Regions from separate parts of the Xanthomonas sp. AM6 genome, predicted to be linked through region 1. Evidence: predicted binding sites of a transcription regulator. Region 1 holds the regulator's gene; the other holds the start of a gene.
The links. The regulator FliA, encoded in region 1, starts transcription of late flagellar genes. The targets are predictions, from matches to a motif close to TAAAGTTTNNCNNNCNNNGGCCGATAA.
Positions count from the first base shown of each region.

Region 2: the regulator FliA is predicted to act here: its motif matches at 1,310-1,336, upstream of OCJ37_RS04815 (methyl-accepting chemotaxis protein).

Region 1 covers NZ_CP106869.1:2,563,275-2,566,673, forward strand. Annotated here, with positions in the region: gene flhF (flagellar biosynthesis GTPase FlhF) at 1-398, shown strand, start outside; gene OCJ37_RS10795 (MinD/ParA family ATP-binding protein) at 385-1,269, shown strand; gene OCJ37_RS10800 (RNA polymerase sigma factor FliA) at 1,266-2,015, shown strand; gene cheY (chemotaxis response regulator CheY) at 2,034-2,426, shown strand; gene OCJ37_RS10810 (protein phosphatase CheZ) at 2,426-3,034, shown strand; gene OCJ37_RS10815 (chemotaxis protein CheA) at 3,039-3,399, shown strand, end outside.
Region 2 covers NZ_CP106869.1:1,151,852-1,155,250, reverse strand. Annotated here, with positions in the region: gene OCJ37_RS04820 (DUF2339 domain-containing protein) at 1-1,137, opposite strand, end outside; gene OCJ37_RS04815 (methyl-accepting chemotaxis protein) at 1,392-2,468, shown strand; gene OCJ37_RS04810 (NADP-dependent oxidoreductase) at 2,499-3,399, opposite strand, start outside.

The sequences.
Region 1 (3,399 bases):
ACTACAAGCTGGTGCTGATCGACACCGCCGGCATGGGCCAGCGCGACCGCGCGCTGGTCGGGCAGCTGCACTGGCTGCGCGCCTCCAGAGTGGTCCGGTCCTTGCTAGTACTTCCTGCCAATGCCCATTTCTCCGACCTGGACGAGGTGGTGCGCCGGTTCGCCGGCGCCGATCCGCAGGGGGTGATCTTGACCAAGCTGGACGAAACCGGGCGGTTTGGAAGTGCACTGTCGGTGGTCGCGGACCACCGGCTTCCCATCACCTGGGTGACCGATGGTCAGCGCGTGCCGGACGACCTGCACCGCGCCAACGCCGCCAGCCTGGTACTGCGCCTTGAAGATTTGCGGCGCGCTGCCGATAAGCCCTGTACTCCGGAGCAGAACCATGCCGTCGCGTGATTACGCCAATCTGACCAATGCCTTCCCCCTGTCGGCAACGCGCAGCGAACCGCTGGGCCCGGTGCGCACGATCGCCGTGACCGGCGGCAAGGGCGGCGTCGGCAAGACCAACATCTCGGTCAACCTGTCGATGGCGCTGGCCGACATGGGCAAGCGCACCCTGCTGCTGGACGCCGACCTGGGCCTGGCCAACGTCGACGTGCTGCTCGGGCTGACCCCCAAGTTCACCCTGGCCGACCTGGTCGCCGGGCGCTGCACCCTGGAAGAAGTGCTGATCGACATGCCCAACGGGCTGATGGTGGTGCCCGCCGCCTCCGGCCGCCGGCACATGGCCGAGCTGCCGCCGGCCCAGCACGTGGGCCTGGTCAACGTGTTCTCCGAGCTGCAGCGCGAGCTGGACGTGATGATCATCGACACCGCCGCCGGCATCACCGACAGCGTGCTGACCTTCTGCCAGGCCGCGCAGGACGCGGTGGTGGTGGTCTGCGACGAGCCGGCCTCGATCACCGACGCCTACGCGCTGATCAAGGTGCTGTCGCGCGAACGCGGCGTGGACCGGGTGCAGATCGTGGCCAACATGGTCCGCGACCTCAACGAAGGCCGCCTGCTGTACGACAAGCTGAGCCGGGTGTGCGAGAAGTTCCTCGGCGACGTGTCGCTGAACTACCTGGGCTGCGTGCCGCAGGACGACTGGCTGCGCCTGGCGGTGCAGCGCCAGCAGCCGGTGGTCAAGGCCTACCCGTCCAGCCCGTCGGCGCAGGCGATCGCCGAGATCGCCCGGCGCACCGCGCGCTGGCAGGCGCCGACCGTGCCGCGCGGCAACGTCGAGTTCTTCGTCGAACGGATCATCCAGCGGGGGGTCGCCGCATGAACGCCGCCGCCCAGTACCGCGCCGTGCAGCGCAACAGTTCCAACGACTACATCGCCCAGCATTCGGACCTGGTGCGGCGCATCGCCCACCACCTGGCGGCGCGGCTGCCGGCCAGCGTGGAGATCGACGACCTGATCCAGGCCGGCATGATCGGCCTGATCGAGGCCTCGCGCAGCTACGACGCCGACCAGGGCGCCTCGTTCGAGACCTACGCCTCGATCCGCATCCGCGGCTCGATGATCGACGAGATCCGCCGCGGCGACTGGGTGCCGCGTTCGGTGCACCGCCGCGCCCGCGACGCCGCCTCGGCGATCCGCAGGATCGAGCAGAGCACCGGCCGCGCCGCCGCCGCCAACGAAGTGGCCGCGGCGATGGACATGCCGCTTCCCGAATACCTGCGATTGATGGAAGATGCCGCGCGCGGCCAGGTGCTGAGCCTGGAATCGCGGGTCGAGGACCACGGCGAGCTGGACACCATCGCCAAGGGCGGGCCCAATCCGCAGCAGATGCTGGAACGCAGCGAATTCGGCCGCGAGCTGGGCAAGGCCATCGCGCAATTGCCCGAACGCGAGCAGCTGGTGCTGTCGCTGTACTACGAACAGGAATTGAACCTGAAGGAAATCGGCGCGGTGCTCGGTGTCAGCGAGTCGCGCGTCTGCCAGATCCACGGCCAGGCCACGGTACGGTTGCGCGGGCGCCTGAAAGCGTTCGAAGCGGCGGACGCCGGCCTGGAAGACGAAGAATAAGACCCAAGGGAGTTAGCGGTGAACAAGAACATGCGGATTTTGATCGTGGACGATTTCTCGACGATGCGGCGCATCGTCAAGAATCTGCTCGGCGATCTGGGCTTCACCAACACTGCAGAGGCCGAGGACGGCAACAGTGCCCTGGCTGCACTGCGCTCGGCGCCGTTCGAGTTCGTGGTCACCGACTGGAACATGCCCGGCATGACCGGCATCGACCTGCTGCGCAACATTCGCGCCGACGACAAGCTCAAGCACCTGCCGGTGCTGATGGTGACCGCCGAGGCCAAGCGCGAGCAGATCATCGAGGCCGCGCAGTGCGGCGTGAACGGCTACATCATCAAGCCGTTCACCGCGCAGACGCTGCAGGAGAAGCTGGGCAAGATCTTCGAACGCCTGGGAGCGACCGCCTGATGGAAGCCACCGCCGAACGCAGCGCCCTGATCGAACGCCTGCAAGGTGCGCTGGACGCACTGGAAAAGGGCGACGAAGCCGGCTGGCGCAGGGAAATCGACACCCTCGCCGCCTGGCGCACGCGGCCGATGATGCAGGGCCTGAGCCGGCTGGCGCGCGACCTGGGCCAGGCGCTGGGCGAACTGCCGACCGTGCCCACCGAGGCCGGCGAGCTGGACGACGCCTGCTCGCGCCTGGACCACGTGGTGGCGATGACCGAAGAGGCCAGCCACCGCACCCTGGACCTGGCCGAGGAATGCCGCGCGCTGGCCGAACAGCTGCGCGCCGGCGGCCTCACCGGCGACCAGGGCGAGATCCTCGACAAGATCCGCCACAACCTCACCGAGATGGCCCTGGCGCAGAGCTTCCAGGACCTGACCGGGCAGATCATCCGCCGCGTCGCGGCGATCGTGCGCCGCGTGCACGAGGGCTTCGGCGCGCTGGGATTGCCGCCGAAGGAAGAGAAGAAACCCGATGGCAGCCTGGCCGGCCCCGCGCTGGCCGGACTGGACCGTCACGGCGTGTCGCAGAACGACGCCGACGACCTGCTGTCCGGACTGGGACTGTAATGCCATGAGCGCCGTACCCGACGACATCGCTGCCGACTTCATCATCGAAGCCCAGGAGATCCTGGACCGGCTCGGCGAGCAGCTGGTGTCGCTGGAGCAGGCGCCCGAGGACAGCGACCAGCTCAACGCGGTGTTCCGCGGCTTCCACACGCTCAAGGGCGGCGCCGGCTTCCTGGCGATCAACGCCATGGTCGAGCTGTGCCACGCCGCCGAGGACACCCTGGGCCAGGCCCGCGCCGGTCAGGCCACGCTGCAGGCGCGGCACTTCGACGCCGCGCAGCAGTCGCTGGACTACCTGCAGTCGATGCTCGACGCGTTCGGCAGCGGCAACGAGCCGCCGCGCGCGCCGCCGCAGCTGATCGCGC
Region 2 (3,399 bases), 1.4 Mb from region 1:
CGCGCCGAACACCAGGCTGCCGTCGACCAGGTTGCCGCGCGTGGCCGGCTGGCGCCGCGCGTACAGGATCGGGATCAGCAGATAGAAGGCGAAGAACAGCAGCAGGAACGGCTCGGTGCTGGCGAACTTCGCCGGCTGGTACTGCAGTACGCCCCACAGCGTGCCGATGCCGAAGGTGAAACCGAAGCCGAGCAGGTTCAGCACCCGCCACGGCCGGTACCAGGCGATCGCAAACACCGCCGCGTTCAACACCGCGTAGTAGGAGAACAGGCCGACGTGGTTGCCGCTGCCGGTGGACAGCCAGATCGGCGCCAGGAACCCGGCCAGCGTGGCCAGCACCGCCAGCGTGCGCGATTCCTGCACCACCGCCAGCACGCACATGCCGGCCACCAGCACGATGCTCAGCGCGAACGCGGCACCGGCCGGAATCAGCGCGGACAGCTTGAACGCGGCGAACACGGTCAGCAGCAGCACGCCGATCGCGCCGCCCTGCAGGGCCAGCGCGAAGCTGCGCTTGCGTTCGCGCTGGCGCCAGCCGAAGCCCAGCCCGGCCAGCGCCGCGGCGGCGACGCCGGCGTAGCGCAGTTCGATCGGCATCCGCAGCCAGCCCTGGTCGCCGGCGTACTTCAGCAGCGCGGCCACACCGGCCAGCAGCACCAGCATACCGATCTTGACCGGCACGTTGCCTTCGGTGAACCAGCGCTTGGCGCCGGCCAGCAACCGCTCGAGCGGGCCCGGGCCCTGCGGCGCAAACGTCTCGTGCGCTGGCGCAGCGCCTGCATCGGTATCCGCACCGTCCCTCGCCGCGGATACGCGCGTTGCGAACTGCGGCGGAAGCGGCGGCGGCGCAGGTGCTGCGGGCGCGATGGCGGCCGGCGCGGTGGCGGCGAACGGACGCGCCGCCGCGGCGTCGCTGTCCTCGAACCCGGCATCGGCCTCGGCGTCGCCTCCCGTACCGATGCCGGCATTGGTGCCGAACCGGGCACCGGCGTGGGGCGCCGCGCCTTGCACCTGCGCCAGTTGCAGTTCCAACGCCGCCACGCGCCGGCGCACCCCCGAAAGCGACACCAGCAATACGATCAGCAGCACCGGCACCGCCAGTACCGCCACCACCACCAACACGATCAACGCTTCCATCCGGTATCCATCCCCAAGGCGGCAGCCGCTGCGCGGCGGCGTGCCAATGGCCCGGCGACGCCGGTCCTGGCGCAGATGGTAGACGAGTTCGCCTCGCCGCGGCCCGGCCGCGGGCGATGCAGCCCAGGCGCGGCAGCGCATGCCGGCGACGGACGCCGCGCAAACGCGTGGCTCAAGCCGGTGCATCGGCGGCCGCTAACTCCCTTATCCCGTGTTGCGCCTGCTGTTCCCTCCCCTCCCACCGACAGCGCCCAATGAACCTGCCAGCCAAACCCGCCGAAGCGGGCATCGACGACCATATCCGCTCGGTGGTCGGCCTGTCCGACCAACTGCTCGGGCAGCTGCGGCGGTCGCTGCAGCGCATCGACGAGATCAACCGCACCACCCACGTGATCTCGATGAACGCGCGCATCGAATCGGCGCGGATCGGCCATGCCGGGCGCGGCTTCAGCGTCATCGCGCAGGAAATGGACGTGCTGTCGCGGCGCGTCGGCGACGCCACGCAGGACCTGGACAAGGTCGCCGCCAACACCAGCGCCGACATGCGCACCACCCTGCAGCGGCTGGAGGACGACGTGCGCCGCACGCGCCTGAGCGAACTGGCGCTGAGCAACATCGACCTGATCGACCGCAACCTCTACGAGCGCAGCTGCGACGTGCGCTGGTGGGCGACCGACGCGGCGATCGTCGCCGCCGCGCGCCACGGCCGCAGCGGCGACGACCTCGCCTACGCGTCGCGGCGCATGGGCCAGATCCTGGATTCGTACACCGTGTACTTCGACCTGGTGCTGGCCGGCACCGACGGCCGCGTCCTCGCCAACGGCCGCCCGCAGCAGTACGCCTCGGCCGGCAGCGACGTCTCCGGCCAGGCCTGGTTCGAGGACGCCACGCGCACCCGCAGCGGCGAGGAATTCGGTTTCCAGGACGTGCATGCCAGCAGCCTGGCCGATGGCGAACGCGTGCTGGTGTATGCGTGCACGGTGCGCGACGGCGGACGCGTCGATGGACGCGTGCTGGGCGTGCTCGGCATCGTGTTCCGCTGGGATGCGCTGGCGCAGACGGTGGTGCAGCGCACGCCGCTGTCGGAGCAGGAATGGGGCCGCAGCCGGGTCTGCATCGTCGACCAGCGCGGCCAGGTCCTGGCCGATTCGGCCGGCCGCATGCTGCAGGAACGGATCGACTTCGCCGGCCGCGACGCGCTGTTCAAGCAACCGCGCGGCGCGGTGGTGAGCGATCTCGGCGGCCGCCCGCACTGCATCGCGCACGCCGCCTCGCCCGGCTACGAGACCTACCGCACCGGTTGGCACTCGTTGATCCTGCAGGCACTGTAGCGCGCCGCGCGTGCGCGACGGCCCGCATGCTCAGTGCTGGCCGACCCTGATCACCACTTTGCCCTTGGCACGTCCGCTCTCGACGTAGGCCAGTGCCTGTGCCGTGGCCTCCAGCGGGAATACCCGGTCCAGCACCGGCGTGAGGATGCCGGCCTCGATCAGCGCGCCGATTTCGCGCAACTGGTCGCCGTTGGCGGTCATGAACAGGAAGGCGTAGCTGACGCCGCGCCGCCTGGCCTTCCTGCGGATCCCGCCGCTCAGCAGGCGGGTCACCAGCCGCAGCGGCCACGCCAGTCCCTGTCGCGCAGCGAAGTCCGGGTCCGGCGGGCCGGAGATGGAGATGAGCATGCCGCCGGGCTTGAGCACGCGCAGGGATTTCTCCAGTACGTCGTTGCCCAGGCTGTTAAGGACGACGTCGTAGTCGCGCACGACGGTCTCGAAGTCCTGCGTCCGGTAGTCGATGACCAGGTCGGCGCCCAGCGCCTTCACCCAATCGACGTTGCCGGTGCCGGTGGTGGTCGCGACGAACGCGCCGAGGTGCTTGGCGAGCTGGATGGCGATGCTGCCGACGCCGCCGGAGCCGGCGTGGATCAGGACCTTCTGTCCCTTCTGCAGGCCCGCCGTTTCCACCAGGGCCTGCCACGCGGTGAGCGCGACCAGCGGAACCGAGGCGGCTTCTTCCATGCCGAGGTTGGCAGGCTTCAACGCCAGCGCGCTTTCCTTGACCGCGATGCGTTCGGCGAAGCTGCCGATGCGGGTCTGGTCGGGACGCGCATACACCGCGTCCCCGGGCTTGAAGCGGCGCACGCCGGCCCCGACCCGCACCACCACGCCCGCCACGTCGTTGCCCAGCACCAGCGGAAAGCGGTACGGCAGGATCAGCTTGAACTCGCCCTTGCGGATCTTCGTGTCGAGCACGTTGACGCCCGCG